Regions from separate parts of the Mesorhizobium sp. WSM4307 genome, predicted to be linked through region 1. Evidence: predicted binding sites of a transcription regulator. Region 1 holds the regulator's gene; each other region holds the start of a gene.
The links. Region 1 encodes PhoB, which activates phosphate uptake and scavenging genes when phosphate is short. Its sites were predicted from a motif close to TGTCATNNANCTGTCAT; they were not measured.
Positions count from the first base shown of each region.

Region 2: the regulator PhoB is predicted to act here: its motif matches at 2,514-2,530, upstream of FJV83_RS17210 (DUF1045 domain-containing protein).
Region 3: the regulator PhoB is predicted to act here: its motif matches at 5,668-5,684, upstream of FJV83_RS04305 (LTA synthase family protein).

Region 1 covers NZ_VFTB01000010.1:102,102-112,686, reverse strand. Annotated here, with positions in the region: gene FJV83_RS24320 (CHASE domain-containing protein) at 1-96, opposite strand, end outside; gene FJV83_RS24315 (ATP-binding cassette domain-containing protein) at 247-1,059, opposite strand; gene FJV83_RS24310 (sugar ABC transporter permease) at 1,073-2,404, opposite strand; gene xylF (D-xylose ABC transporter substrate-binding protein) at 2,549-3,589, opposite strand; gene FJV83_RS24300 (ROK family protein) at 3,863-5,107, shown strand; gene FJV83_RS24295 (hypothetical protein) at 5,197-5,460, shown strand; gene phoB (phosphate regulon transcriptional regulator PhoB) at 5,549-6,238, opposite strand; gene phoU (phosphate signaling complex protein PhoU) at 6,258-6,965, opposite strand; gene pstB (phosphate ABC transporter ATP-binding protein PstB) at 6,991-7,794, opposite strand; gene pstA (phosphate ABC transporter permease PstA) at 7,791-8,642, opposite strand; gene pstC (phosphate ABC transporter permease subunit PstC) at 8,646-9,629, opposite strand; gene pstS (phosphate ABC transporter substrate-binding protein PstS) at 9,696-10,585, opposite strand, start outside.
Region 2 covers NZ_VFTB01000006.1:394,745-405,329, forward strand. Annotated here, with positions in the region: gene phnN (phosphonate metabolism protein/1,5-bisphosphokinase (PRPP-forming) PhnN) at 1-581, opposite strand, end outside; gene FJV83_RS17205 (alpha-D-ribose 1-methylphosphonate 5-triphosphate diphosphatase) at 578-1,732, opposite strand; gene FJV83_RS17210 (DUF1045 domain-containing protein) at 1,768-2,475, opposite strand; gene iolB (5-deoxy-glucuronate isomerase) at 2,627-3,439, opposite strand; gene FJV83_RS17220 (hypothetical protein) at 3,444-3,662, opposite strand; gene iolE (myo-inosose-2 dehydratase) at 3,706-4,623, opposite strand; gene iolD (3D-(3,5/4)-trihydroxycyclohexane-1,2-dione acylhydrolase (decyclizing)) at 4,734-6,584, opposite strand; gene iolC (5-dehydro-2-deoxygluconokinase) at 6,615-8,549, opposite strand; gene FJV83_RS17240 (MurR/RpiR family transcriptional regulator) at 8,782-9,627, opposite strand; gene FJV83_RS17245 (Gfo/Idh/MocA family oxidoreductase) at 9,784-10,585, shown strand, end outside.
Region 3 covers NZ_VFTB01000002.1:152,411-162,995, forward strand. Annotated here, with positions in the region: gene rplI (50S ribosomal protein L9) at 1-579, opposite strand, end outside; gene rpsR (30S ribosomal protein S18) at 797-1,045, opposite strand; gene rpsF (30S ribosomal protein S6) at 1,045-1,545, opposite strand; gene FJV83_RS04300 (pilus assembly protein) at 2,009-3,655, shown strand; gene FJV83_RS04305 (LTA synthase family protein) at 3,701-5,629, opposite strand; gene fabD (ACP S-malonyltransferase) at 5,908-6,855, shown strand; gene fabG (3-oxoacyl-[acyl-carrier-protein] reductase) at 6,915-7,652, shown strand; gene FJV83_RS04320 (acyl carrier protein) at 7,852-8,088, shown strand; gene fabF (beta-ketoacyl-ACP synthase II) at 8,123-9,385, shown strand; gene mltG (endolytic transglycosylase MltG) at 9,488-10,585, shown strand, end outside.

The DNA.
Region 1 (10,585 bases):
GGAGGCTTCCTGTGTCGCGAAATAGGCGAACCCCGCCATGGTCATGCTGATCAGCGCTACGGCGATGAACGCAACGATTGGAAAGAGTTTCTTCAACGGATGATGCGGTCCATGAGCAATACCGGACCTTTATGGGCAAGTCATCAGGCCAACACAATGGCAAGGCCAAGCCATCGTGATCACTGGCATATCACGTGAGCGGCAACCGGCCATGCCGATCAGCCCCTTTCGGGCCGTCGGCAGGCCTCAGGCGGCGATCTTCAGCGCACCCGGCCCGGGGATGGCGCCCGGAGGACATTTGCCCAGGATGATCATGCCGAGCACCTCGTCCTGGGTGACATCGGTGGTACGAGCGGTGCCGACGACCTGGCCGTTCTTCATCACGCAGACCCGGTCGGCCAGCTCGAAGACATCGTGGATGTCGTGGCTGATCAGGAAGATGCCGATACCATCGGATTTGAGCTGCCTGACCAGTTCGCCGACTTGCGCCGTCTCCTGCGGACCAAGGGCTGCCGTCGGCTCGTCCATGATCAGGATGCGGGCGTTGAACAAGATCGCGCGCGCGATCGCCACAGACTGGCGCTGGCCGCCCGACAGCTTGATCACCGGCTCCTTGAAGCGCTGGAAGCGCGGATTGAGTCGGCCCATCACCTTGCGCGCCTCGGCCTCCATGGCAACGTCGTCGAGCGTGCCCCAGCCGGTCATCAGCTCGCGGCCGAGGAACAGATTGGCGGCGGCGTCGACATTGTCGGCCAAGGCGAGCGTCTGGTAGATGGTCTCGATGCCGTATTTCTTGGCGTCTCGCGGGTTGGAGATCGAAGCCTCCTCGCCATTGACGAAGATCTGGCCGGCATCGCGCTTGTAAGCGCCCGACAGGATCTTGATCAGCGTCGATTTGCCGGCACCGTTATGGCCGAGCAGCGCCACGACCTCGCCGGGGAAAAGATCGATCGAGGCATCGTCGACGGCGCGGATGCCGCCAAAGGCGATCGAGATGTTGCGCATGTCGATCAGCGGCGTGCCAGCGGGGGCAGTTGTGGGAGCGATTTTGTCGGCCATGATCGTTTCTCCCCTAAACCCGCTTGCGATAGACGGTGTCGAGCCACACCGCGATGACCAGCACGGCGCCGACGACGATGCTCTGCAGCGGTGAGTCGATGCCGAGCAGCACCATGCCCGACTGCAATGACTGCATCAGAAGCGCGCCCAGCATGGCGCCCATCACCGTGCCGGAGCCGCCGGCGAGCGACGTGCCGCCGATGACGGCGGCGGCAATGACCAGAAGCTCGTCCAGCGTGCCCAGCGCATTGGTCGACGCGTTGAGCCGGGCCGACGAGATCGCCGCGCTGACCGCGGCCAGCACGCCCATGATCATGAACACCTTCATGGTCACCCAGCGGGTGTTGATGCCGGCAAGTTCGGCCGCCTCCGGATTGCCGCCAATGGCGAAAACATAACGGCCGAAACGCGTGCGCTTGGTGATGAAGGTCATGATGATGCCCACGGCCACCGCCATCAGCACCGGTATGGCAATGCCATGCGCGATGTACAGCCCGCCTTCGGGAACGGTAATGCCGTTCTGCTGGGCGTACTGGCGCACGATGCCGATCGGCCATGGATAGGAATTGGCGATCCAGACGGCGCCAAGGATAGCGGCGCAGGCAACCACGCCAAGCAAGGTCTCGGCCCAAACGGGGCGCAGCGGAAAGTGGAACCGCTTGCGCTGCGACCTGCCGTTGAGCAGCATGAAGGCGACCGCCACACAGGCGACGACACCGACGATCCAGCTGGCGGTGGCGCCGATCGAGCCGCGTGGTCCGCCGCCCATCAGCTGGAAGGTCGTGTCGAGCGGCGCGACCGTGCGCCCGCTGGTGATCAGCCATGCCATGCCGCGCCAGACCAGCAGGCCGCCCAGCGTCACGATGAAGGCCGGGACCTCCATATAGGCGATGATGAAGCCCTGGAACGCGCCGATCAGCAGACCAAGCGCCACGCCGGCCGCCAGCGCGATGATCCAGAGCCAGGGGTTTCCAAGCTGGAAACCGACGACGCGGATCAGGAATTCGGCCTGCGCCACGCCCATGATCATGCCGATCACACCTTCGACGGATCCGACCGAGAGGTCGATGTTGCGCATGACGATAACCAGCACCATGCCTGTCGCCATGATCGCGACCGACGAGGTCTGCACCGACAGGTTCCACAGATTGCGCGGCGTCAGGAAAAGCCCGCCCGACAATATGTGGATGCCGACCCAGATGACCAGCAGCGCGCCGATCATGCCGAGCATGCGCGTATCGAGCTCGGTAGCCTTGAGGAACCGTCCGACGGCGCTGAGTTCGGATGCACGCGCCCTGTCTGCTGCCGTGCTGCCGACCGGTTGATTAGAGGTCGTGTCGGTCATGCTGTCCTCCCACCGGTTTACCGTCTGGCGCGGGTACCGAACATGGATGCTATTTGCTTTCCGCGGTCATTTGAAGCGGGAAGCCCCTTGAGAAACGCCGCGGCTTTTGGGCCGCGGCGTCGATATCGAACGGTATTGCGCCGTTTAGTTGCAGGCGGCGACGCTGCCGGCGGCAACGCCCGCGCAGACTTCGTCCTTCTTGATCCAGCCGGCATCGATGACGACGTTGAGATTGTCCTTGGTGATGGCGACCGGGGTCAGGAACAGCGACTTGACGGTGTTGCCGCCAGGCGTCGTGAAGTCCTTCACACCGGCGATATCGGTCATCTTCTTGCCGTCGGCCAGCTGCGAGGCGATCTCGGCGGCGTTCTTGCCGAGTTCGCGCGCGTCCTTCCACACCGACACGGTCTGGGTGCCGAGCGCGATACGGTTCAGCGCGGCATGGTCGCCGTCCTGCCCCGAGACCGGCACGGTGCCAGCAAGCCCCTGCGCCGTCAGCGCCGCGACGACGCCGCCGGCGGTGCCGTCATTGGCCGCGACGACCGCGTCGACCTTGTTGTCGTTGGCGGTCAGGAACTGCTCCATGTTCTTCTGGGCGTTGGCAGGCAGCCAGCCGTCGGTATAGGCCTCGCCGACATTCTTGATCTTGCCGCTGTCGATGGCGGCCTTAAGCACTTCCATCGAGCCTGCGAACAGGAAGTCGGCATTCGGATCGGCGCCCGAGCCCTTGATGAAGACATAGTTGCCTTCCGGCTTGGCCTTGAACACCGCGCTGGCCTGCAAACGCCCGACTTCCTTGTTGTCGAAGGTCAGGTAGAAGACGTCCTTGTTCTCGATCAGGCGGTCATAGCCGACGACCGGAATGCCTTCGTCCAGCGCTTTCTGCACGGCCGGGCCGATGGCCGAGGCATCCTGGGCCAGGATGATCAGCGAATTGGCGCCCTGCGAGATCAGGCTCTCGACATCGGTAAGCTGCTTGCCGGGATTGGACTGCGCGTCGGCGGAAATGTACTTGTCGCCGGCGGCCTCAATCGCCTTCTTCATGGCGGCCTCGTCGGTCTTCCAGCGCTCTTCCTGGAAGTTGGACCACGAAACGCCGATGACCTTGTCTTTCGCCTGCGCGACCGACGCAAGCGTCAGCGACATGGCGACACCCGCCAGGATGGCGGCCGTGAATCTCTTCATGATATTCCTCCCTGCGCCGCGTATGGCGCGACCAAACTGGCCCTAAGGCCGGCACAGAGGCCCTATTTTTTCGAGCCTCGAAAAAACACTGATCCAACACCGGAACGCTGTCAACAACGATTCTGATGGATTTTGATGTCCCTCTGAATTTTTTTCGAGCTTCGCAATAAATAAATGACAGCACCGGCCGCTTCTGCCAGTATTTGACCGTGTCGCCGGCAGCGTTCGAGGGAGGCCGGAAGAACCGCGGCGACCGGGAGGATGTGAAAAAACATGTCGGTCGGAATCCGCCACGACGATCTGCGCCGGCGCAACCGCGCGATGGTGATCGCGGCCGTGCGCCAGGCTGGCCGGCCCTCACGCACCGAGATCGCCGCGACCACCGGCCTCAGCCATTCGACCATATCGGCGATTTCCTCAGACCTGATCGGCGAAGGCATCCTGGCCGAGGGCAAGCCGAGCGAGGCCGGCGCGCTGAAACGCGGCAGGCCGCAGGTCGGCCTCGGCCTCACTCCGGAGGCCGCGGCTGTGATGACCGTGGTGCTGTCGCTGAATTTCCTGTCGGTCGCAGTCATCGACTATGCCGGCCAGGTGATATCGGAAGAACAGCGCCGGCTGGACACGCTGACCATGTCGCGCGAGGCGCTGATCGGCGAATGCGTGGCCATCGTAAGGCGGCGCCTCGAGGATCCCGACATTGACGTGCGCAGCGTCGCCCGCATCGCGTTGGCGATCCAGGGCATCACCGATACCGAGGCCCGGGCGATGCTGTGGTCGCCGATCACGCCGCAGACCGACATCGCCTTCGCCGACATACTCGAAGCCGAGTTCGGCATCCCCGCCACCATGGAAAACGACTGCAACATGATGGCGGTGGCGCTGCGCAGGCGCGATCCCGAGCGCTACCGCGACGACTTCATCGCCATCCTGCTTTCGCACGGCATCGGCATGGGGCTGGTGCTGAAGGGCGAGCTGTTCACCGGCACCCATTCCTCGGGCGGCGAGTTCGGCCACATGATCCATCGGCCCGGCGGCGCGCTCTGCCGCTGCGGGCGGCGCGGCTGTGTCGAGGCCTATGCCGGCAATTACGCCATCTGGCGCAATGCCAGGCAGCTCGGCGAGGACACCGAGCCGGTGGCCGATGTCAGCGACGCGCAGATGCGGGCGCTGGCCGCGACGGCACGGGAACGGGACGGGCCCGAGCGCGAAGCCTATCGCAAGGCCGGCGAGGCACTGGGTTACGGCCTCGGCAGCCTGTTCGCGCTGATCGATCCGGCGCCCGTTGCCATGGTCGGCGTCAGCGCCGCCGCCTTCGATCTGATCGAGCCGGCATTGCGCGAGGCGATCGCCCAGACCGCCGGTGGTCAGCACTCGGAATCGATCTCCTTCGACACCGAACCGAACGAACTGCCGCTGATCCGCGAAGGTTGCGCCATGCGCGCGCTGACCTTCGTCGACCAGGAGATTTTCGCGCCGGGCGTGCAGGCAAGAACGGGTGCCGGAAAGAACGTTGCCTGACGGTCAGGGCGAAACTCGATCATTCTGAACGACCGCGTTCGGCCCGTTGCGACATCAATTGGCAATGTGTCTGCCTGTATGATCTGCTGATGTCCCGTTCGTTGGTGATCAACTTCAACATAGATCAGGCCGAGTTTTACGGCCTCGTCCATCGTGTTCGCAACTTCGGCGAGGACGTCTACCGCTTCCTGCGAACCAACGGCTGGGGCGAAATTATTATCGGCGAGGTCGACGCGGCCACTACGCAGCTGATCATTCGAGACATCAAACATTCAAAGCTCCAGCGCGTTGCTGTATGGGTCGAAGAGGAGATGAGGCGGCAACATCTGTTGGGAGAAGTCGAAGTCCGCTGATCACCCTCTTCACGGCATTGGCGACTACCTGCTGATTGGAGTTTCGATCTTGGAGCCTCATCCCGATTTTATCGGGATGAGGCAAGCTCTAGTCTTCCCGGATCGCGTAGCCCGCCCCACGAATGGTACGGATGACATCCGGCATGCGACCATTGTTGACCGCCTTGCGCAACCGGCCGACATGCACGTCCACGGTACGCTCGTCGATGTAGATCGTCTCGCCCCAGACATTGTCGAGCAGCTGGCTGCGCGAGAACACGCGGCCAGGATGGCGCATCATGAATTCGAGCAGGCGGAATTCGGTCGGCCCGAGCCGGATCTCGCTCTTCTTGCGGTAGACCCGGTGCGATTCACGGTCGAGCACGATATCGCCGACCTTGAGCACGCTGGACAGCACTTCCGGCTTGGCGCGGCGCAGCAGCGCCTTGATGCGGGCCATGAATTCCGGCGTCGAGAACGGCTTGACCAGATAGTCGTCGGCGCCGGTGGAAAGCCCGCGTACACGGTCGCTTTCCTCGCCCCGCGCGGTCAGCATGATGATCGGCAGCCGCTCGGTCTCGGGCCGCATCCGCAATCGCCGGCAGAGTTCGATGCCGGATACCGCCGGCACCATCCAGTCGAGCACGAGCAGGTCGGGCACGTTCTCCTGCAGGCGGATTTCGGCTTCGTCGCCGCGTGTCACCACCTCGACCTGGTAACCCTCCGATTCCAGATTGTAGCGGAGGAGCACGCCGAGCGGCTCCTCGTCCTCCACCACCATGATGCGTGGTGCGATCATCGGTTGGTTACCCCTGCGCTCAGGCCGCCGGCGCCGACATCGCCGTCTCGTCCTGTTTTGGACGGTTGGCGGGCAGCTGCGTGCCGGTCAGGACATAGTACGCATTCTCGGCGATATTGGTCACGTGGTCGCCGATGCGTTCGAGATTCTTGGCGCAGAACAACAGATGCGTGCAAGCCGTGATGTTGCGCGGATCTTCCATCATATAGGTCAGCAGTTCGCGGAAGACGGAGGTGTATTTGACGTCGATGCGCTCATCGTCGGCGCGCAGCTTCGCCAGTGCCGCGGCATCGCGCGCCGCATACTCCTCGATGACGCCCTGCACCTGGATCAGCACCAGCTGCGCCATGGCGTCGATGGAATGCGACAGGTCGCGCGGCGTGGCGCTGAGGCCGACAGTACCGACGCGCTTGGCGATGTTCTTGGCAAGGTCGCCAATGCGTTCGAGGTCGCCGGCCATGCGGATCGAGCCGACGACATGGCGCAGATCGTCGGCCATCGGCTGGCGCTTGGCGATCAGCGTGATGGCGCGGTCGTCGAGTTCGCGCTGGCGCGCATCCATGATGGCGTCGTCGGAGACGACGCGCTGGGCGAGCGCATTGTCGGAGTTCAGCAGCGCCTTGGTGGCGCCGCCGACCATCGAGCCGGCGAGATCGCCCATGTCGCTGATCAGCCTGCTGATCTGTCCGAGATCCTCGTCGAAGGCTGCGACTGTGTGTTCGGCCATGATCCTGGTCCTCGTATGCGTGCGATCAGCCGAAGCGGCCGGTTATGTAGTCTTGCGTGCGCTTCTCGCGGGGCGACGTGAAGATCTTCTCGGTGCGGTCGAATTCGACCAGTTCGCCCAGATACATGAAGGCGGTCTGCTTCGAGACGCGCGCCGCCTGCTGCATGTTGTGGGTGACGATGACGATCGTATAGTCGGCCTGCAGCTCGTCGATCAGCTCCTCGATCTTGGCGGTCGACAGCGGGTCGAGCGCCGAGGCAGGCTCGTCGAGCAGGATGACTTCTGGCTTCACCGCCACGGTGCGGGCGATGCACAGCCGCTGCTGCTGGCCGCCCGACAGGCTGAGGCCGCTAGCATTGAGCTTGTCCTTGACCTCGGTCCACAGTGCCGCGCGCTTGAGCGCCTGCTCGACGCGGCCGTCCATCTCGGCCTTGCTGATCTTCTCGTAGAGCCTGACGCCGAAAGCGATGTTCTCGTAGATCGACATCGGGAACGGCGTCGGCTTCTGGAACACCATGCCGATCTTGGTGCGCAGCAGGTTGAGGTCCTGCGAGCGGTCGAGAACGTTCTGGCCGTCGAGCAGCACCTGGCCCTCGGCGGTCTGCTTGGGATAAAGCTCGTAGATGCGGTTGAAGACGCGCAGCAGCGTCGACTTTCCGCAACCCGACGGGCCGATGAAGGCGGTGACGCTGCGCTCGGGCAGCGACAGCGTGATGTCCTTCAGCGCCTTCGACTGGCCGTAGTAGAAATTGAGGTTCTTGACCTCGATCTTGGCCTTGGTCGCCGCCTCTGCGGCGATCGTCATGTCTGGAGACAACATCTGGCTCATTTGTCCTCTCTGCGTCCGGTCAGGCTGCGCGCAAAGATGCTGAGCGCGAGAACCGTCAATGTGATTATGAGTGCACCGGTCCAGGCCAGCTGCTGCCATTCCTCATAGGGGCTGAGAGCGAACTGGAAGATGGTGACAGGCAGGCTGGCCATCGGCGCGTTGAGATTGCTCGACCAGAACTGGTTGTTCAGCGCCGTGAAAAGAAGCGGTGCGGTTTCGCCGGAGATGCGGGCGATGGCCAGCAATATGCCGGTGACGATGCCCGAAAGCGCGGCACGATAGGCAACCGAGCGGATGACCACCCAGCGCGGCGCGCCGATCGCGGTGCCGGCTTCGCGCAAGGCGTTGGGCACCAGGTTGAGCATGTCCTCGGTGGTGCGCACGACGACGGGGATGACCAGGATGGCGAGTGCCACGGCACCGGCGATCGCCGAGAAATGCCCCATCGGCCGCACCATCAGCTCATAGACGAACAGGCCGATGATGATCGACGGCGCCGACAGAAGGATGTCGTTGATGAAGCGGACCACCGTGGTGAGCTTCGAGAAGCGGCCATATTCGGCCATATAGGTGCCGGCCAGCACGCCGATCGGCGTGCCGACGATGATGCCGATGATGGTCATCACGATGCTGCCGTAGATGGCATTGAGCAGGCCGCCGGCGTCGCCGGGCGGCGGCGTCATTTCCGTGAAGACCGAGAGGGAGACGCCGGCCAGGCCCTTGTAGAGCAAGGCGCCAAGGATCAACGCCAGCCAGGCAAGGCCGATGCAGGCGGCGATGACGCACAGCGCCATCATCACGCCATTCTTGCGCTTGCGGCTCTGGTGAAGCGATGCGGCTGTCGACATCGGTCAGGCTCCCGTGCGGGCGTCGATGCGCATCAGCATGTAGCGGGCGATGGCAAGGATCAGGAAGGTGATAACGAACAGGATGAGGCCGAGCGCGACCAGCGAGGAAGTGTAGAGGTCGCCGACCGCTTCGGTGAATTCGTTGGCGATGGTCGCCGAGATGGTCGTTGCCGGCGCAAACAGCGACGTCGAGATGCGGTGCGCGTTGCCGATGACGAAGGTCACCGCCATCGTTTCACCGAGGGCGCGGCCGAGGGCGAGCATGACGCCGCCCATGATGCCGATGCGGGTGTAGGGAATAACGACCCGGCGCGTGACCTCCCAGGTCGTGCAGCCGATGCCATAGGCCGATTCCTTCAGCACCGACGGCACCGTATCGAAGACGTCCTTGGTGATCGAGGTGATGAAAGGCAGAATCATGATGGCCAGGATCATCGCCGAGGTCAGCAGGCCGATGCCGTAAGGAGGGCCTGCGAACAGGCTGTTGAGGCCCGGAATGCCGTGGAACACGCTGATGATGAAGGGCTGCACCGTCGTCTGCAGAAACGGCGCCAGCACGAACAGGCCCCAGATGCCGTAGATGATCGAAGGGATGCCCGCCAGCAGTTCAACCGCCATGCCGATCGGACGCCGCAGCGGGCGTGGGCAAAGCTCGGTGAGGAAGATGGCAATGCCGATGCCGAGCGGCACGGCGATCAGGATGGCGATGGCCGAGGTGATGATGGTGCCGTAGATCGGTGCCAGGGCGCCGAACTTCTCCGTCACCGGGTTCCAGCTTTCGCTGGTCAGGAAGGAAAAGCCGAAGGTCGACAGGGCTTGCCAGGAACCGGCAAACAGCGAGATCGCAACGCCGCCGAGCAGGACCAGCACCAATATCGCGGCGGCGCGGGTTGTCGCGTGGAAGATTGCGTCGGTCAGTGCGAACCGTCGAACGGTGGCATCGCGCGAACTTCTAACGGCTGGCAAGGCTTCCTGGACAGCGCTCATGTCAAGCTCGGCTCTTTCGGTTGAAGGAAAAGGAGCGCCGCGGGCGCGGCGCTCCTTTGGAGGATGTTACTCGCCAACGTAGACGGGCTTGCCGCCGGCCTGGATGTCGGCCTTCCACGAAGCCTTGACCAGGTCGACGACGCTGTCGGGGATCGAGACGTAGTCGAGCGCCTTGGCGGTTTCCTTGCCGTCCTTGTAGGCCCATGCAAAGAACTTCAGGGCTTCGCCGGTGGCAGCGGCATCATCCGGAGCCTTGTGGATCAGGACCCAGGTCGAGGCAGCGATCGGCCAGGTGGTGTCGCCGGGCTCGTTGGTGATGATGACGTTGAAGTTCTTGGCGCCCTTGAAGTCGGCATTCGAAGCGGCAGCGCCGAAGGATTCGAGCGACGGCTCGACGACCTTGCCGGCTGCGTTCAGCATCTTGGAGTAGGACAGGTTGTTCTGCTTGGCATAGGCGTATTCGACGTAGCCGATGCCGCCGTCCGTCTGCTTGACAGTGTTGGCAACGCCTTCGCTGCCCTTGGCGCCGACGCCCGTCGGCCATTCGACGGCGGAGTCCGAACCGACCTTGTCCTTCCAGTCGGGCGAGAGCTTCACCAGATAGTTGGTGAAGTTGAAGGTGGTGCCCGAGCCGTCCGAACGATGCACGACGGCGATCGCGGTCGACGGCAGGGTGAGACCGGGGTTCAGCGCCTTGATCGCGGCATCGTCCCAGGTGGTGATGGCGCCGAGATAGATCTGGGCGAGCGTCTTGCCGTCGAGGACGAGTTCGCCCGGCTTGACGCCGGTCAGGTTGATGATCGGCACGATGCCGCCCATCACCATCGGGAACTGCACGAGGCCGTTCTTTTCCAGATCGGCGTCGGACATCGGCTTGTCGGTGGCGCCGAAGGTCACGGTCTTGGCGATGACCTGCTTGATGCCGCCGCCCGAACCGATCGACTGATAGTTGAGGC
Region 2 (10,585 bases), on a different contig from region 1:
TCGGCGAAGCGCTCGCCGGCCACTTCGCGCGGGCCGCTATTGTCGATCGTGGTCACGCCGGGGCCGGTCAGGGTCACATTGGCGCTGCGCGCCAGGCGCGCCAGCACTTCGCCGCGCGACTCGCGGCCGCGCATGGCCAGCCGCGAGGCCAGCACGTCAGGCGAAGCAGTGATCTCGACAATGGCCAGATTGGCATAGCGCTCGCGCAAGGTGGGAATGATCGCGCGCGACACGTTCGCCACCGCCACATGGCCATTGGCGACCGACCAGTCGACATCGGCAGGCAGGCCGTAGCGCAAGCCATGCGCTTCCCAGGAAATGGCGAAGGCGCCGTCGGCCTCGGCCTCGACGAAGGCGGCGTCGGCCAGCGTGTCGTGATCCTCGCTCGCCGCATCGCTCGGCCGGGTGATGACGCGGCGCACGAACTCCAGCCGGGTCTCGTCGGCGAAGAGGGCACGGGCGTAGCCGATCACCGTGTCCTTGCCGGCGCCGCTTGGCCCCACGACCGCGACAAACACGCCATGACGAACGGGGAACGTTTCAGCTGACAATTCACGCTCGATCAAGGCCGACACCATCATGCGACCCGGCGCCCTTGCCGCCAGACGGTGCGCACCACTGGAACATGGTCATCCACACGCACGCGCACCAGGTCGGCGCGGCGGCCTTGCTCGATGATGCCGCGGTCGGTCAGGCCAACGGCCTCGGCCGGGTTCTTCGACACCATGGCGACCGCCTGCGGCAGCGAAATGCCTTCGACCATGTCGCCGAGGAAGAAGGCCGACTGGATCAGGCTGAAGGGAATATAGTCTGATGACAAGATGTCGAGCAGCCCGTCGCCGGCCAGCGTGCGCGCCGAGACATTGCCCGAATGCGAGGCGCCGCGCATGACGTTCGGCGCACCCATCAGAACGCCCAGGCCCGCGGCCTTCGAAGCGCGCGCCGCTTCCTCGGTGGTCGGAAACTCGGCAACGCGCACGCCCTGCTCGATCGCCTCGTCGACATGGCCCGAAGTGGCGTCGTCATGGCTGGCGAGCACGATGCCGCGCTCATGGCAGGCAGCCGCGATCACCGCGCGGTTCGGCGCCGAATAGCGCGCCGATTCCGCCATCCGCTTCTCGCAGAACAATTGGAAGTCGCGATCGGTCAGCTTCAGCTTGCGCTGGTAGTAGTAGGCATAGGTTTCGAGATTGACGAACTGACGCTGGCCGGGCGCATGATCCATCAGCGAAGCCAGCTTGACCCGGTCGTCCCGGTCGAAATTGGCGAAGGCCTGCAGGCAATCCGGCGCCGAAACCTCGCAGCGCAGATGCAGGAAGTGATCGGCCCGCAGACGATCCTGCGCGACGCTGTCCTCGATGGCATCGGCCAGCTTGCGGATATCGGCCAAGGTGAGGTCGGCGTCCTCGTCCATGCCGACGCGCAAGGCGTCGAGCACGGTGGTGATGCCGGCCGTCGCCACCTGCGCGTCATGGGCAAGCACCGCGGCGATCGGGTTCCAGCGCACCTTCGGCCGGGGTGCGTAATGGCCTTCCAGGTGGTCGGTGTGCAGCTCGACCAGCCCGGGAATGACATAGTCGCCGCCCATGTCCTCGCCGGCCATGTTCCCGCTGGTGTGGCTGCTGCCGGCATCGATGTCGGCGATAAAGCCGTCACGCAGCACCAGCGACCCCTCGACGATCTCGTCGGCAAGCACGATGCGGGCGTTGGAAAGAACGGTCTCGGCGGTCATTTCGGGCAGTCCTTTGGTTCTTCGAGCAGGGGTGTTCAGGCGATTTTCCTTGCCGGGCGGCGTCCCAGCGCGTGCTGCGAAAGCACCATGAACGGCGCGCCCGGTTCGGGTTCGACAAACAGCGTCAGCGCGTCGACCAGCACCGGCTGCCGCAGCACATCCGCGAACAGGCTGTCGATTGCTGCGCGCAAACGAGGGCTTTCCTGTGGCCCGGCGCGGCCCGACAGCGTCATGTGGAAGCGGAAGGTCTCGAAGACATAGGGGTAGCCCCATTGGCAGAGATTGCGGAACTCGGCCGGCTTCAGCGAATCCGGGCTGCGCCGCTCGATCTCGGCCTCGGTCAGCGGCGCGCGGAACCGGTCGAAATCGCGCACCACCTCATCGGCGAAACGGTTGAGCGGCGGCAGCGGCCCCTCCGGCACCAGCGCGAAGAAGCTGTCGATCTGGCTGACGACGAGACGTGGGATCGTCACGACGGGCGTCGCTTCGGCAAATTGGTCGAGCCCCGCGCGCAGCGAAGCCTCGGTCTCGTTGGCGGCCAGGCGGAAGGGTGCCTTCAGCGTCGCGTGGAAGCCATAGCGGCGGGCCGAGGCGGTGTGGAAGGCAACTTCCGCCGCCGACAAATCGGCCACGGCCTCAACCGGCCTTGTCGCCGCGCCGAACGGGTCACAGCCCAGCCAGTTGGCGGCGATCCGCGCCAGCGGTTCGTCCTGCCGGGGGGTGAAATAGATGGCATAACGCATCAAAAATCCTCGTCAGACCGCTGCCATAAGTGATTTCCATGACAGATTGACGAAGCTTTGCAGGGTTTTCGAAGGCAAATCACCCCAATAGGTCCTTAGCCGACGATTTTTCCGAGCTGGATCAACAGGTTCAGGAGGAATCTCGGACCGGTCAGGCCTTCATCAACCATTCGTGCTCGGGCGCATTGTGGAATTTCCACGTCCGCCTCGGTCCGGCCATGACGTTGAGGTAATAGAGGTCGTAGCCATGGCAGGCGGCGCAGGGGTGATACCCCTTGGGCACCAGCACGACATCGCCATCCTCGATCGCCATGGCTTCGTCGAGCGCGCGATGGCCATCCTTGTCGGCATCGGTGTAGACGCGCTGGAAGGCAAAGCCCTGCGGCGGGTTGAGGCGGTGGTAGTAGGTCTCCTCGAGATAGGATTCGGCGGGCAGATTGTCCTGGTCATGCTTGTGCGGCGGATAGCTCGACGTGTGGCCGCCGGGCGTGATGACCTCGACCACCAGCAGCGAATCGGCCGGCTTGCCTTCCGGCAGGATGTTGGTGACGTAGCGCGTGTTGGTGCCCTTGCCGCGCACCTCCTGGCCGAGATCGTCCGGCCCGATCACCCGAACCGGCAGGCCGCCGCCAAGGCCGGGCGCCGAGCAGACGGCGAGTTCGAGATCCGTGTCAGCCGTCACCGACCAGTCCGATCCCTCCGGCACATAGACCGACCAAGGCTTGCCCTCGAAGGGCGACATGCGCTCGCCGAGCAGGCCGAGATCCTTGCCGTCGGCTTTCGCTGTGCCCTTGCCGGTGACGTAGACCAGGCAGACTTCGCGGTCTTCCGTCTTTCCCGAGGCGCTTTCGCCGGGTTGCAGCCGATGCAGGTCGAAACCGACATAAGTCCAGCCGGCGCTTTTCGGCGTCACATGGGCGACGCGGCCATGGCCCTTGTCGGCTTTGACGAGCAGCTTGGACATCGGGTTACTCCTTCGGTTCGGACTCGGCCGTCGCCTTGTTCTCGTCGGCCGGCTTGTACAGATAAAAAAACTGCCAGACGGCATAGCCGGCGAAGCCGAGCGCGATGGTGCCCCAGAATGGCGTGCCGGTGGCGAACTCGATGATCGACCAGATGACGCAGACCGCGACGACGGCGACACGCCGCCACAACGGGCGGAAGAAGGGGTGCTCGGAATCTTTCATCGGGCCAATCTACAGCAACCTGCCTCGCCGTGAACCCGTCGCGTCAGGCATTCGGAAAACCCTGGGTTTCGACCGTGTAGCCGGCCGCCGTCATCACCCGCATCAGCTCCTTGTGGCCGACCTGCGCCATCTTGAGCGGCGGGTTCTTCTTCGGGTCCTGCTCTGCCTCGACCACGAACCAGCCTTCATAGCCATAGTCGGCGAAGCGCTGCACGATGGCGCCAAAGTCGAGCGAGCCGTCGCCCGGCACGGTGAAGGCGCCGAGCGCCACGGCGTCGAGGAAGGACTGTTTCGTGCGGTCGAGCTTGTCGATCACGGCCATGCGCACATCCTTCACATGCACATGGCTGATGCGCTTGTGGTGGTTGTCGATGGCGCGCAGCACATCGCCGCCGGCGAAGGCCAGGTGGCCGGCATCGAGCAGCAGCGGAATGCCTTCGCCGGAATGGCGCATGAAGGCGTCGAGTTCCGGCTCGGTCTCGACCACAGCCGCCATGTGATGGTGGTAGGACAGCGGCATGCCTTGTTCGGCGCACCATTCGCCGAATTCGGTCAGGCGCCTTGCATAGGCCTTCATCTCGTCGCCTGAAAGTTTCGGCTTGGTGGCCAGCGGCTTCGAGCGGTCGCCCTGGATCGAGCGGCCGACCTCGCCATAGACGATGCAAGGCGCGTTGACCGCCTTGAACAGCTCGATCATCGGCTGGATGCGATCCTTGTTCCTGCTCATCTCCTCATCGACCAGCGTGCCGGAAAACCAGCCGCCGCACAGCGTCACGTCGGCGGCCTTGAGGATCGGCAGCATGACGGCAGGGTCGTTGGGAAAACGCCGCCCCATCTCCATGCCGGTGAAACCGGCCGAGCGCGACTGGCGCAGGCACTCCTCCAGCGACACGTCATCGCTCAGTTCCGCAAGATCGTCGTTCCACCACGCGATGGGGGACATGCCCAGTTTGGCTTTCAAGTCGTCACTCCGGTTTAGAACAGTTCATTCTTGGGCCGCCGGCGCTGCCCCTCATCCGCCTGCCGGCACCTTCTCCCCGTATGGGGACGGGAAGAAGGGGGGTAGCTGCATCAGTCGCCGACGCTCTGCATCTGGCGCTTTTCGTCATAGGCCTTGCGCGCCGCGTTGACCTGCGGCCGCGCGGAGACTTCCGGCACCGCCACATCCCACCAATGGCCGCCGGCGTCGGTGGAGACCAGCGGGTCGGTGTCGATGACCAGCACGGTGGTGCGGTCGTTCGTCTTCGCCTTCTGCAGGGCGTTTTCCAGGCCGGCGATCGACGGCACTTTCTCTGATATCGCGCCCATGCTCGCCGCATGCGCGGCGAAGTCGATGTCGGGCAGGATTTCGTGGCGCGAATCCTTCAGGAGATTGTTGAAGTTGGCGCCGCCGGTCGCCATCTGCAGCCGGTTGATGCAGCCATAGCCTCGGTTGTCGAGCAGCACGATAGTCAGCTTGAGGCCGAGCATCACCGAAGTGGCGATCTCGGAATTCAGCATCAGATAGGAGCCGTCGCCAATCATGACGACCACCTCTTCGCCGGGTTTCGCCATCTTGGTGCCGAGCCCGCCGGCAATCTCGTAGCCCATCGTCGAGAAGCCGTATTCGGCGTGGTAGGAGCCGGGCGCGCCGGCCTGCCAAAGCTTGTGCAATTCGCCGGGCAGACCGCCGGCGGCATGCAGCAGCGTCACGCCGGAGCCCATGGCGCGCTGCACGGCGCCGATCACTTGCGCGTCGGACGGGAAGGCGGCGTTGGTCGACGCCGTCACCTTGGCCGCGTCGGCCTGCCAGGCCTTCTTGCCCTTGGCCGCATTGTCGGTCCAGGCGGCAGGCGCCTTCCAGCCTGTCAGCGCCGCGCCAAGTTCTGCGAGCCCCTCGGCCGCATCGGCGACCAGTGGCAGGGCGCGGTGCTTGCCGGCGTCGAAAGGCTGGACGTTGAGCCCGATGATGGTCTTGCCGGAATTCTTGAACAGCGCCCATGAGCCGGTGGTGAAGTCCTGCAGGCGCGTGCCGATGGCGAGCACGACATCGGCTTCTTCAGCCAGCCGGTTGGCCGCCGAGGTGCCGGTGACGCCAACCGCCGCCATGTTGAGCGGATGATCGTCCGGCAGCGAGGATTTGCCGCCTTGTGTCTCGCAGACCGGAATACCGGCGCCCTCGGCGAATTTGGCCAGCGCATCGGAGGCCTGCGAATAGAGAACGCCGCCGCCGGCGATCACCAGCGGCTTCTTGGCGCCCTTGAGTGCCGCCACAGCGGCGGCAAGCTCGTGGCGGTCCGGGCGTGGCCGGCGCTGGTGCCAGACCCGTTCGGCGAAGAAGCTCTCGGGATAGTCATAGGCTTCGGCCTGCACATCCTGGCAGAGCGACAGCGTCACCGGACCGCAATCGGCCGGATCGGTGAGCACCTGCATGGCGCGGTTCAGCGCCGGGATGATCTGCTCGGGCCGGGTGATGCGATCGAAATAGCGCGAGACCGGACGGAAGCAGTCATTGACCGTCGCCGTGCCGTCGGAAAAATCCTCGGCCTGCTGCAGAACCGGATCGGGAATGCGGTTGGCGAAGACGTCGCCGGGCAAAAACAGGACAGGCAACCTGTTTACATGCGCAAGTGCGGCAGCCGTCACCATGTTGAGCGCGCCGGGACCGATCGAAGAGGTCGCCGCCATGAAGCGGCTGCGGAAATTGGCCTTGGCATAGGCGATCGCCGCATGCGCCATCGCCTGTTCGTTGTGAGCGCGGAAGGTCGGCAATTCGTCGCGCACCTGGTAGAGCGCTTCGCCTATGCCAGCGACATTGCCGTGGCCGAAGATCGCCCAGACGCCACCGAAGATCGGCGTTTTCTTGCCGTCGATCTCGGTCATCTGGCGGGACAGGAAGCGGGTCAGCGCCTGCGCCATCGTCAGGCGGATTGTCTTGCTCATGGTGTTTTCCTCCGCAGTCCCAATGCCTTCTTATGCCGCCTTGCGGCCGCGCGCGGCAAGCCACGCCTCGGTCAACTGTTCGAAGCGCGAGGCCATGTCGGCGACAGCCTCGTTATCCGACATCCTGCCGGCCAGCCACTCCTCAGCCGCATGGACGAAGATGGTGCGGCCGACGGCGAAACCCTTGACGATCGGTGCCTTGGCGGTAGCGGCGAAAGCTGCCTCCAACTCGTCCTGCGGCGCTTCCAGGCCAAGCAGCACGATGCCACGGCACCACGGATCATGCTTCAGGATCACCGCTTCGATCCTCGCCCAGGCGCCGCTCGACGCCTGCGGCTCGAGCTTCCACCAGTCCGGCTTGATGCCGAGCGCATAGAGCTCTTCCAGCGCGCGCGGAATGGTCGTGTCGTCGAGCTTGCCGTGCTTGCCGGCGATGATCTCGATGAGAAGTTCCCGGCCGACTTTCCGCGCCGCCTCGAACAGCGCGCGCAATTTCTGCTGCTGTTCTTCCTTCAAGGCCGCCGGATCGTCGGGATGGTAGAAGCACAGGCACTTGATGCAGTGATCGACCGGCCATTCCACCAACTGCGAGCCGATATCCTGCGAGAATTCGAAGCGCAGCGGCCGCGAGCCCGGCAATTCGACAGGGCGGCCGAGCCAGGCGAAGGGATGCCCGGCGAATTCGAACATCGCCTCGCGGCCATGTTTCTCGTCGATCAGCATGCCGTAGCCGTCACGGCCGGCAGCGACCTTCGCCGCTGCCTTGACCGCCAGCACCTTGAAATCGCGGATGCGCGCCGGATCGGCACCGGCCTTCGCCGCCACGTCCTCGAGCTGCACGCGGTGGTCGCAGGCGAGCGCCATCAGCGACGGGATGTCGCGCCGCCGGGTGGTTGCCCAATGGATATGGTTGATCGCCTCGTCCTTGCGCAGCGCCCTGTATTTGCTGCCGTTCTTGAGGAAGAACTGCAGCTCATCGAAGGTCGGATATTCCGGCGCGCACAGCAGCCGCGACACGGCGAATGCGCCGCAGGCATTGGCCCAGGTCGCTGCCGTCGCATGGTCTTCGCCACCCAGCCAGCCGCGCAGGAAGCCGGACATGAAGGCGTCGCCGGCGCCCAGCACATTGTAGATCTCGATCGGAAAACCCTTGCCGACGACACCGTCTTCCAGATCGTCGCTGATCGGTCCGTCATAGACGATGCAGCCCATGGCGCCGCGTTTCAGCACGATGGTGGCCGACGACAGCGCGCGGATCGTCTTCAGCGCGCTCAGGCAGTCGTCGGCGCCCGAGGCGATCATGATCTCTTCCTCGGTGCCGACGATGAGATCGCAATCGGGCAGAACCGTCTTCAGCTGGGCCGAGACCCGGTCCGATTTGACGTAGCGCTCGAAGCCTTCGGCATGGCCGGCGAGGCCCCACAGATTGGGCCGATAGTCGATGTCGAAGACAACCTTGCCGCCCTTGGCTTTCATGATGCGGATCGCCTTGCGCTGGGCGGCGTCGCTGTTGGGGCGCGAAAAATGCGTGCCGGTGACGACGATCGAACGCGCCGAAGAGATAAACGCCTCGTCAATGTCTTCCGGCGCCAGCGCCATGTCGGCGCAGTCCGAACGGTAGAAGATCATCGGCGAAACGCCTTCGCTCTCGACCGAAAGCAGCACTAGGGCGGTCAGCCGCTCCTTGTCGGTCTTCAGCCCGTCGGTGTTGACGCCTTCACGCTTCAGCTGTTCGCGGATGAAGCGGCCCATCTGCTCGTCGCCGACACGCGTCAGCAGCGCCGAACGCAAGCCGAGCCGCGCCGTGCCGACCGAAATGTTGGCCGGGCAGCCACCGACCGACTTGGCGAAGGAGGTGATGTCCTCCAGCCGCGAGCCGATCTGCTGGCCATAGAGGTCGACGGAAGCGCGACCGATGGTGATGACGTCGAGCGGCACCTGTTTGGCGTCCACTGCTTCGCTCATTGGATCCTCCCGTCAGTCTTGTTGTCAGGAACAACATTGTTTGGGTAACACGCGCGAGCGGCAGCGTGGTGCCGGGAATATGAAATAATAATTCCAATCCATAGTCAATATGGAATGAGCATTCCTTCGTCTAAAATTGCCTGCCCGTGATCCCGAACCAAGGGACCGCGTAAGCGAAAAGTGGCTGCTGGTTTTCGGAAAAGATCATGGTCAAACAAGAAAGGGTGCCCGATCAGCCTTTGCGCTTGCGGCCCATATCGCGCCGCTTCTCGCCGACGCCGACGGTCAGCGCCATGGCCAGCGCCATCGTCGCCGACAGCGAACGGAAGCCTGCGAAATCCGCCTCGGCAACCTCGAACCAGACCCTGGCGAACTGGGCGAGTGGCGAAAACGAGCTGTCGGTGATGGCGACGATCGGCACGCCCTGTTCGGAAATGGTGCGTGCTTCCTCGATGGTGGCCGGCGCATAGGGCGAGAAGGAGATGGCGATGACGGCGTCCGCCGGCGTGGCGAAGGCGATCATCTCGGCGTTCAGGCCGGCGGCCGATTCGATCAACTGGTTGCGGATCTTCAGCTTGCCCAGCGCATAGGCGATATAGGTCGCCGCCGGATAGGAGCGCCGCTTGGCCAAGACATAGATGGTCTGCGCCTTCGCCAGCAGCGAAATCGCGTCTTCCAGATGCGCGTCATCCAGCGTGCGCGAAATGTCGTTGAGCGAGGTGCTGGCGGCGGCGACGAATCCGTCGAAGATCGCCCGGTGGCCGGCGCCACCCTCGGCCTTGGCGCGCAGCGCCTGTAGCCGCTCGTCATAGGATGAGTTGCGCTCGCGCAGCCGCTCGCGGAACACTTGCTGCAGGCTGGTGAAGCCGTCGAAACCGAGCTGCTGGGCAAAGCGGATCAGGGTTGAGGGCTGCACGCCGGCCGAGGCGGCGATGCTGGCGGCGGTGCCAAAGGCGATGTCGTCGGGATTGTCGAGCGCGTAGGCGGCGATCTGGGCGATGCGCTTCGGCAGGCTTTCACGCCGGTCGAGGATGGTGGCGCGCAGCGTCTCGAAGTCGCGAGGTATCCGTTCGTCCATCGTCGGCCCGTCCAAGCTCATCCGTGAAGCGTCCTCTCTGCCCCATCATAGCGAGCCCGCGCAAGAACGCCATAAAAAATGAGGCAGACATTCCATTCTTGGAGAAAATGGACTAATTCATCCACGCAGTGCTTCAGGCAGCGGAGGAAACGGAAAATGGTCGGCGTCGGTCTTATCGGCACGGGTTTCATGGGCAAATGTCACGCCATTGCGTGGAGTGCCGTCGGCGTGGTCTTTCCGGATGTCGCCAAGCCCCGGCTCGTCCATCTCGGTGAGGTCAATGAGGAGCTTGCCCGGCGCAAGGCCGGCGAGTTCGGCTTTGCCAGGGCCTCCGGCGACTGGCGCGCCGTCGTCAACGATCCCGAGGTCGATATCGTCTCGCTGACCACGCCCAACCAGTTCCATCCGGAAATGGCCATCGCCATTCTCCAGGCCGGCAAGCATCTGTGGTGCGAAAAGCCGATGGCGCCGAGCTTTGCCGAAGCCGAGGCGATGGCGGCAGCGGCCAGGAAATCTGGCAAGGTCGCTGCACTGGGCTACAACTACATCCAGAGCCCGGCCATCCGTCACATCGGCGCGCTGCTCGACGAGAACATCATCGGCGAGGTCAACCATCTGCGCATCGAGATGGACGAGGATTTCATGGCCGATCCCGAGGCACTGTTCTTCTGGAAGCACGAGGCCGCGTCCGGCTATGGCGCGCTCGACGATTTCGCCGTGCATCCGCTGTCGCTGGTCTCGGTGCTGTTCGGCCGCGTCGCCAGCGTCATCTGCGACATGGCCAAGCCCTATGCCGACCGCAAGCTCGCGACAGGCGGACGCCGCGCGGTCGAGACCTATGATATAGCGAGCGTCCTGATGCATCTGGAAAACGGCATTGCCGGCACGCTCCAGGTCAACCGCTCGGCCTGGGGCCGCAAGGGCCGCATCGCCATCCAGATATTCGGCTCCAAGGGCT
Region 3 (10,585 bases), on a different contig from region 1:
GTTGTCTTCGCCGCCGTCGAACTCGGCATTCGGATCGAAGAAGTTTTCCGGCCGTGCATTGTCGTTGATGTCGTCGCCATAGATGGCTTCGGCGGTGGTCAGCGTCTCGCCCTTGGCCTGGCGCTCGGCTTCGTCGGCCGTGCGGGCGATGTTGAGCGTGACGGTGACTTCGACTTCCGGATGCAGCGCGATCGCCACATTGGTGAGACCGATGGTCTTGATCGGCTGGTTGAGCAGGATCTGGTTGCGGTTGACCGAAAAACCTTCCGCCGTCAGCAGCTCGGCGATGTCGCGCGTCGACACCGAGCCGTAGAGCTGGCCGGTTTCACCGGCGGAGCGAACGGCGATGAAGCTCTTGCCGTCGAGCTTTTCGGCAACCTGGCTGGCTTCCGACTTGCGCTCGAGATTGCGGGCTTCGAGCTGAGCGCGCTGGCCTTCGAACTTCTTCTTGTTGGCTTCGTTGGCGCGCAGCGCCTTGCCCTGCGGCAGCAGGAAATTACGGGCAAAGCCGTCCTTGACCTTGACGGTATCGCCCATCTGGCCGAGGCGGGAAACGCGTTCGAGAAGAATGACTTCCATGGTTTTGTTCCTTTTGTTTGGGCGTCCCTCCATGAAGGCAGGCGCCGAATTCTCTGGAACAGGTCAGGAAGCTTGAGCACCTTGAGCGCCGGTGTCGCTGTCCTGCCTGTCGCGGCAGTTAGAGGCCTTGACCTCAACTCGGGATTTGATGGCTGAACCGGTCATGCCCGTCATGGCCGGCGAAAGGAACGGGCGGCGAACCGCCCGTTCGGAAGAATTAGCGGACCACGTAGGGCAGCAGGCCGAGGAAGCGGGCGCGCTTGATCGCCTTGGCGAGCTCACGCTGCTTCTTCTGGCTGACGGCGGTGATGCGCGACGGCACGATCTTGCCGCGCTCGGAAATGTAGCGCTGCAGCAGACGCACGTCCTTGTAGTCGATCTTGGGCGCGTTGGCGCCGGAGAACGGGCAGGTCTTGCGGCGACGATGGAACGGGCGCCGGGTCGGGATCTGGTTGATGTCGACCATTATTCTGCACCCCCTTCAAAGCCTTCGCGCGGACGGCGCGGACCACGATCGCCACCGGCGTCGCCAAACGAACGCGGCGGACGATCGCCACGGTCGCCGCGATCACGGTCGCCGAATGAACGCGGGCCACGATCGCCACGGTCGCGGTCGCCGAAGCTGCCGCGCTCGGAGCGCTCTTCGCGCTTCTGCATCATGGCCGACGGACCTTCCTCATGTGCCTCGACCTTGATGGTCAGGAAACGCAGGACGTCCTCGGACAGACCCATCTGGCGCTCCATTTCGTTGAGCGCTGCCGGCGGGCAGTTCAGGTCCATGAGCGTGTAGTAGGCCTTCCGGTTCTTGTTGACCCGGTAGGTGAGGGACTTCAGTCCCCAGTTCTCGACCCGGCCGACGGACCCGCCATTCGCGGAGATGACGCCCTTGTACTGTTCGACAAGCGCATCGACCTGCTGCTGCGAGAGGTCCTGCCGGGCAAGAAACACATGTTCGTAAAGAGCCATTATGTCTTCGTGCCTTTCTTCGTTTCTCTCCCGGTTCCCGGCGGCAAAAGCCTCTGCAACTTCTCTGACCCGCCTGTCCCGGTTAAAGGGGCGGGGAAGAAAGGAGCATGACGAGACGGTCGAGAGCGGAGACACGGGAGGCGGAAGCACTTCTGGCTTCACACGAAGGCTTTGATAAAACCTCCGGCCCTCCGTTCAGCCCCCAGCTGGGACCGGCAGATTGGCGGCGTCTATATAGCAATCCACTGATAAGGCAAGGGCAAGCGGCGGTCCCGATGTCGCAGGGCGCCGGAAAATCAGGCGGCAGCGCCGGAATGGCCTGGTGATTCCGGGAACCGGCCCTTAACCACAGTGTCAGGTTGTGCAGGGTTGAGCCTCGCCGTCAACGGTCGATTCATCATGGAAGGCGCAAAAGCCCGGGCGATCCGCGCAGAACAAGCGGCAAGCATTTCCGGGGGTAAGGATGCTTCTCAACAGATTCTGGCGCTCGAAGAGCGGCAATTTCGCACTGCTGATGGGGCTCGGCCTGCCGGCCATCCTGTCGGCCGTGGCCTTCGCGGTCGACGTGTCCACCGTCATGCGAGCCAAGAGCAACCTGCAGAATGCTCTCGACGCCGCCAATCTTGCCTCCTCGCATCTCGGCGACCTCGACATTACCCGCACCGATGCCTTCGACCGCTATTTTCAGGCCAACATCGCCGGGCATGGCGAACTCGCCAACGCGCAGGCGACGCTGACCGTCGACAGGGGCGTCAACTTCATCAAGACCAAGGCGGCTGCGTCGGCCGACGTCAATTTGAACTTCGGCTTCCTGTTCGGCCGGAACAGACACATTGCCGTCGATGCCTCGGCGGTCGAATCGAACAATCAGCTCGAAGTCGTGCTGGTGCTGGACAATACCGGCTCGATGGCCGGTGCCCGCATGACGGCGTTGAGAACGGCGACGAAGTCCCTGCTGGACACACTCGAGGCGACGAAATCGCCGACGCGCCAGATTCGCGCCTCCCTGGTTCCGTTTGTCACGGCCGTCAACGTCAATGGCGATGAATTCGACCCGTCCTGGATCGACATGGACGGCAAGTCTTCCACCAATGGCGTCAATTTCCCCGTCATCGACGGCAAGCGTCCCAATCATATGGCGCTTTTCAAGCAGCTCAAGGACACCGGATGGACCGCGGCCGGATGGAACGGCACCGGATGGAAGGGCTGTGTCGAGGCGCGGCCGGGCGCTTATAACATTTCCGATACCCCACCTGACCCGGACAAGCCCGACACGCTGTTCGTTCCGTATTTTGCGCCGGACGATCCGGAAGGTGCCCAAAAGCCGTCTAGCTCCTATGGCAATGCGGCCAAATATTACAACAATTCCTATCTCGACGACGCCAGCGACAACACCAAGGTCGCCAAGCTGAAAGGCAACCGCCTCGGTATCGATCTCAGCAGTCTGGCCGACCCTGTGCCACCGGCCGACAAGGCTGCCAAGGAAAAGGTGGCTAAATATGTTGTGCCGACCAACGAGCTCATCACCGAGACGGGTTCCCCCATCACCGTCGGCCCGAACCGCGCTTGCCCGACACCCATCGTCCCCCTGACCGACGATTTCGACAAGCTGCGCAAGGCAGCAAGCGAGATGACCGAGTGGAACGGTTCGGGCACCAATGTCTCCGAAGGCCTGTCGTGGGGCATGCGGGTGCTGTCGCCCGCCGCGCCCTACACCGATGGAGCGCCGTGGAAGACGCGCGGCATCAGCAAGATCGTGCTGTTGCTCACCGACGGCGAGAACGTTGTCTATGGCGCCAGCGAACAGCCGACAAAGTCCGACTACACATCCTATGGCTATCTGGCGGGTGGCCGTTTCGGATCGGACGATCAGACCGCCGCGGCGCGCAATGTCGACGGCTGGACCAAAAGCGTTTGCACGCAACTGAAGGACGAGGACGTGCAAATCTACACCATGGTGCTGCAATCCGACACCGCCGCCAACCGCGCGCTTTACAGTGCCTGTGCATCCGACCCGAGCGGCTACTATGCCGTCAACGACCCGGCCAAGCTGCCGGACGTTTTCCAACAGATCGCCAACAAGTTCTCAAGGCTGCAACTGACGAATTGAGTGTTCGCCCCGCCAAGTCCAGACTGAATCCGATGGGTCGGCTGATCAACTCGTGTGGACGACGACCTTGTCGACCGTCTCGGGGAAGAAGGCGGGCGCCGCGTGGCGCTTGCCGAACATCATGTCGTACTGGATGAGCCGGAAATCGCGGATCGCCGGGTCGATCTCCTTCTGGCGCGACCAGTCGGGCGTGGCCTCGCCGGCCGGGGTCAGAAGCAGGTTGCGGTCGACGACGCGGTAGCGCTCCCGCATCTCGCCCAGGAAGCCGGTGTAGTAAGGATGGCTGATGCCGGCAGCGGTCAGGATATGATAGGGCAGGAACGCGGGGCTGACCGCACCCAGGTTCTCGACCGGACCGGAGCGGTTCGACCAGATGATCAGCGGCGTCTGATGATGTTCAAGGGCGGCTTCCGGCGTCGGTTCCTTGCGCGGCGCGACATTGTCCTTCAGGAAGCCGGTTTCGACATAGACCGGTCCCAGCGGCGGCAGATGGTCGCCGAAGAAGGCGATCACGGTGGGGCGGGAGCGTTTCTTCGCCCATTCGACAAGGCGTTCAAGGCCGCGGTCGGCGTCGGCTGAGCCCTCGGCGTAGCTGAGCAGCGACTCGCGCGCCCACTGGCTGATCGGTGCCTGCACTACGTGTGTCGGATTGTAATAGCGGTTCGGCTCGTAGGGACCGTGGTTTTGCAGGCTGACGGCAAAGAAGAATACCGGGTCGTCGCTGGCGTCGGCCTCGCTGATGATCTCATCGGTCATCGCCGCGTCGGATGCCAGCGGCCCGCGCTTTTCCATGGGCGGCAGCGTCTCTTCGGATTTGAAATCGTTGAAGCCGAAATCGGCATAGACCGCGCCACGGTTCCAGAACCAGTTGGTGCCGGGATGGATGGCGCGCGCCCGGTAGCCCTGGCTCTTCAGGAAGGTTGCGAGCGAAGGCGTCGGCGTGCGCACATATTGCTGATAGGGGATGCTGCCGGCTGGCAGGAATGCGTTGGAAAAGCCGGTCAGCGCCTCGAACTCGATGTTGGCGGTCATGCCGCCGAATTCGGGCGAGAACATCGAGCCCGAGCGCAGCGCCCGCACATTGGGGATCGGGTCGGGCGTGATGCTGACGCCGGGCAGCTTCGTCGGATCCCAGAAGGATTCACTCATGACGATGATGATGTCGGGCTTCTCGGCCGGCACCGAGACGGTCACATCCGAGCGGTCGATCGCCGCGATCGCCTTGTCCGTGTAGCCCGGCGGAGCCGAGACATGCGCCATCGGCACGTTGAGCGCGAAGGCGAGCGCAAAGCCGTTGGAGGCATAGTTTTCCTTCTGGTCCCACATGATCGGGATGATCTGCAGCCGATCCCTGGTCCAGGAGAAGGTGGCATAGTCCATGATCGAGACGAAGAAGGCGAGCATCGGCACCGCCAGCGTCAGCCGGGCAAGGCGGCCCTTGTGGCTGAGCGCTGGAACCTTGCGGCGCCACAGCCGCCAGCCATAGACGAGCAGCGACAGGCCGGCGATGATGACGACGACCATGGCGAGCGCGGTCATCGGCCGGTCACGTACCAGAAGCGGCAGCAGCGCGAAGATCTGGCGAGCGTAGAGAAAGTCAGTCGGGTAGAGCGGATCGCCGAGATAATGCGATTTCTGATGGCCGACAAAGGCTAGCGCCAGAGTCAAGGGCGCGACGATCATCAGGCTCTGATGGCTGCGTCCCAGAACGGCGTCGAGACCGATGAGGATCAGCGCGAACACGACGATGGTGGTCCAGCCCGGCTTGAGCGGCTGCAGGAAAAAGGAAACGGTGCCGGCAACGTCACCGCGCACGATCAATTCGATCGCGAACACCAGGATGGCGGAGATCGCGAGGCTTATCAGCCCGTAACGGACGACCGGCCATCTCCGGCCGGGCAGATAGCCGGTGGACGGATCGTCTTCCAGGAATTGAGGCGCAGCTTTGCTGGCGCGTTTTGAACTCTTTGCCACTTTAACTTCCCACCCGGCGACAACCCAAGTCACGCGATTGTCATATAATTGTCACGCAAAGCTAGCGCCTGTGGCGGAAATAAGAAGAGCCAGCGAACGATTCGTGAGCGGTTTTCATCAGGTGTGATCGCCAAAAAGCCCTTTCGGAACAGGCACTCGGCCTACGGTTCGCAACTGGGGCCGGGTTGAACCGGGCTTGACTTGGCGGCCCGCCTTGCGCCACAGGCAGGGAAAATTCGTGTTATCGGCAAGTAAAACCAGTCTTCGGGAGCCCACGCATGGCCGTCGCATTCACCTTTCCGGGACAAGGCAGCCAGGCTGTCGGCATGGGCAAGGATCTCGCCGACACCTTTCCCGAGGCACGCAGGGTTTTCCAGGAAGTCGATGACGCGCTCGGCGAAAACCTGTCGAAGCTGATCTGGGAAGGTCCGGAAGAGACCTTGACGTTGACCGCCAACGCGCAGCCGGCGCTGATGGCGGTTTCGCTGGCGGCGATCAGGGCGCTGGAAGCGCGCGGTTTCTCGCTGAAGGACAAGGTCGCCTATGTCGCCGGCCATTCGCTGGGCGAATATTCGGCCCTTGCCGCCGCCGGTTTCGTTTCCGTCGCCGATGCGGCCCGGTTGCTGCGCATTCGCGGCAACGCCATGCAGGCAGCGGTGCCGGCCGGCGAAGGCGCCATGGCGGCCATCATCGGACTTGAGCAGGCGGATGTCGAAGCGGCTTGCACCGAGGCCGCGCAAGGCTCCGGCAAGGTCTGCCAGATCGCCAACGACAATGGCGGCGGCCAGCTGGTCATTTCCGGCGCCAAGGCCGCGGTCGAGCTAGCGGCGAAACTGTGCACCGAAAAGGGCGCCAAGCGGGCGCTGATGCTGCAGGTCTCGGCCCCCTTCCATTCGGCGCTGATGGCGCCGGCGGCCAATGTCATGCGCGACGCGCTCGCCGGTGTGACGAAGTATGCGCCGACGGTGCCAGTAGTGTCCAACGTCACGGTGACCCCGACCAGCGACCCCGACGAGGTCGCCCGGCGCCTGGTCGAGCAGATCACCGGCCGCGTGCGCTGGCGCGAAACGGTCGAATGGTTCGGCGCCAACGGCGTCACGACGCTTTACGAGATCGGCGCCGGCAAGGTGCTGTCGGGCCTGGCACGGCGCATCAACCGCGACATCGCGACATCGGCCGTCGGCACGCCGGCCGATGTCGAGGCCGCGTTGGCCGCATTCGCATAATCCACTGGCGATTTGACCCCACCCGTGTGAAGGGTGTTTTCTCAGATCAGGAGACGAAAATGTTCGAACTGACCGGCCGCAAGGCACTCGTCACTGGCGCATCGGGAGGCATCGGCGAGGCGATTGCCCGCGTGCTGCATGCGCAAGGCGCCATTGTCGGCCTGCACGGCACCCGCATCGAGAAACTGGAAACTTTGGCGGGCGAACTCGGCGATCGGGTCAAGCTGTTCCCGGCCAATCTGTCGAACCGCGATGAAGTCAAGGCGCTCGGCCAGAAGGCGGAGGCCGAACTCGAAGGCGTCGACATACTGGTCAACAATGCCGGCATCACCAAGGACGGCCTGTTCGTGCGCATGTCGGACGCCGATTGGGACTCCGTGCTCGAGGTCAACCTGACCGCCGTTTTCCGGCTGACCCGCGAACTCACCCATCCGATGATGCGCCGCCGCCATGGCCGCATCATCAACATCACCTCCGTGGTCGGCGTGACCGGCAATCCCGGCCAGGCCAATTATTGCGCCTCAAAGGCCGGCATGATCGGCTTCTCCAAATCGCTGGCGCAGGAGATCGCCACCCGCAACATCACCGTCAACTGCGTCGCCCCGGGCTTCATCGAATCGGCGATGACCGACAAGCTCAACGACAAGCAGAAGGAGGCGATCATGGCGGCGATTCCGACGCGCCGCATGGGCACGGGTGCTGAAGTGGCGTCCGCCGTCGCCTACCTGGCCTCCAACGAAGCCGGCTACGTCACCGGCCAGACCATCCATGTCAATGGCGGTATGGCCATGATTTGACGGATATGGCGGGCCTGTGAAAAGAGACCATTTCACCTTGGACCTCAGCCATTTTTCGTGTAATGCGGCCCGCAACCCGGCGGTTCGGGCAAAAACCGGTTCGTAGCCGTTGCGTTTCCGGCAGGACCATCTTTCAGCTTGATTAGCGGCATTCTGCCCGCTAACGAAGACAGACAAACAAAAGACGAGGATGCCCAAAATGAGTGACACCGCAGAGCGCGTCAAGAAGATCGTCATCGAGCACCTTGGCGTCGATGCCGACAAAGTGACGGAGCAGGCGAGCTTCATCGATGATCTGGGCGCTGACAGCCTCGACACGGTTGAACTCGTCATGGCGTTCGAAGAAGAGTTCGGCGTGGAAATTCCCGACGACGCGGCCGAGACCATCCTGACCGTCGGCGATGCCGTGAAGTACATCGACAAGGCGTCGGCCTGAAGCTTTCCGCAGTCATCACCGGGGAGGACCTGCGATGAGGCGTGTCGTCGTCACGGGCCTTGGGTTGTTGTCGCCATTCGGCATGGGCTTCGAGCACAGCTGGAAGGAACTTCTGACCGGCCGCAGCGCGGCCAAGCGCATCACCGAGTTCGAGGTGGACGATCTTGCCTGCAAGATCGCCCACGTCATTCCGCGTGGTGACGGCAGCAATGCCACCTTCAATCCCGAGGCCGTGCTCGAGCCGAAGGAATTGCGCAAGATCGGCGACTTCATCCTGTATGGGATTGCCGCCGCCGACGAAGCGCTGAAGGATTCCGGCTGGGAGCCCAAGACACACGAAGAACAATGCGCCACAGGCGTGCTCATCGGTTCTGGCATTGGCGGCATCGAGGGCATTGCCGAGAACGCGATAATCCTCAAGGAGCGCGGTCCGCGCCGCATCAGCCCCTTCTTCATCCCCGGCCAGATCATCAATCTCGTCTCCGGCCAGGTTTCGATCCGGCACGGGCTGAAAGGCCCGAACCATGCCGTGGTCACGGCCTGCTCGACCGGCGCGCACGCCATTGGCGATGCGGCCCGCCTGATCATGTGGGGCGATGCCGATGTCATGCTCGCCGGCGGCGCCGAGGCGCCGGTGACAAGGCTGTCAATCGCCGGTTTCGCCGCCTGCCGGGCGCTGTCGACCGAGCGAAATGACACGCCGCAAACGGCGTCGCGTCCCTATGACCGTGACCGCGACGGCTTCGTCATGGGCGAGGGCGCCGGCGTTGTGGTGCTGGAGGAACTCGAGCACGCCAAGGCGCGGGGCGCCAAGATTTATGCCGAGGTGACCGGCTACGGCCTTACCGGCGACGCCTATCACATCACCGCACCGGCCGAGGACGGCGATGGCGCTTTCCGTTGCATGACCGCGGCGTTGAACCGGGCCAGGCTTGCGCCCGCCGATGTCGACTACATCAACGCGCATGGCACCTCGACCATGGCCGATACGATCGAACTCGGCGCTGTCGAGCGGCTTGTCGGCAATGCCGCGTCGAAGATTTCGATGTCGTCGACCAAGTCGTCGATCGGCCATCTCCTGGGCGCGGCTGGTGCTGCCGAAGCGATCTTTTCGATCCTTGCGATCAGGGACAATGTCGCGCCGGCGACCATCAATCTCGACAAGCCGGAGCGCGAAACCGCGATCGACCTGGTGCCGAACAAGCCTCGCTCCCGCCAGATCGACGTGGCGCTCTCCAATTCCTTCGGCTTCGGCGGCACAAACGCTTCGCTTGTGTTCCAGCGCTACAATGGCTGATCGTCCGGCTGCGGGGCGATGCCTCGGCATGTCGTCAATTTTGCCATATTCGCCCCTACTCTGCCGCGGGGGATTCGTTGAGAGATCAAACGGTAGGGCGAGATGAACACAAATCCGGCGGGCAATGGAGAAGTCGGGCAACGGCCGGCGAACAATACCGGACCGATCGTGCCGAAGACAGCCAGCGAAGCCTTGCGGCCGGAAGCCGGAACGCCGCCGCCGAAGCGCTCGCGCGCTTCGCGCAGCCAGGTCGTCGTGTTCATGAACTTCGTCATCTCCCTGGTGATGCTGATGGTTCTGGCCGCGGGCGCGGCACTTTACTTCGGCAAGCAGGAGTTCACTGAACCCGGTCCCTCGGCCAATGGCGACACCTTCCTGGTCAAGCCGAACACCGGCGTCCAGGACATCGCCGACCAGCTCGAGCGCCGTGGACTGATCAGCGACGCCCGCGTCTTCCGCCTTGGCGTGCGTGCTTTCGGCAACGATTCCGCGCTCAAGGCCGGCGAATACGAGATCAAGCCCTGGGCATCCATGCGCGACATCATGGAGCTTTTGAAAAGCGGCAAGTCGGTGATGTACTCGCTGACCGTTCCGGAAGGGCTGACGGTTGAGCAGGCTCTGCAGCGTATCGCCGATGAACCCGCCTTGAGCGGCGACATGCCGGCGACAACGCCTCCCGAGGGCAGCCTTGCCACCGACACGCTGCGCTTCACGCGCGGTGCGACGCGCCAGCAGATGATCGACAAGCTGGTGGCCGACCAGAAGAAGCTGGTCGACGAGGTCTGGCAGCGGCGCGCGCCGGACCTGCCACTGGCCAATATCGAGGACTTCGTCACGCTGGCCTCGATCGTCGAGAAGGAAACCGGCAAGGGTGACGAGCGTTCGCGCGTCGCCGCCGTCTTCCTCAACCGCCTGGCCAAGGGCATGCGGCTGCAATCCGACCCGACCATCATCTATGGTTTGTTCGGCGGCAAGGGGAAGCCCGCTGACCGCCCGATCTACCAGTCGGACATCCAGAAGCAGACGCCTTACAATACCTATATGATCAACGGCCTGCCGCCGACGCCCATTGCCAATCCGGGCCGCGCAGCGCTTGAGGCCGTGGCCAATCCATCGAAGACTGACGATCTCTATTTCGTCGCCGACGGCACGGGCGGTCACGTCTTTGCGGCGACGCTCGACGAACACAATGAGAACGTC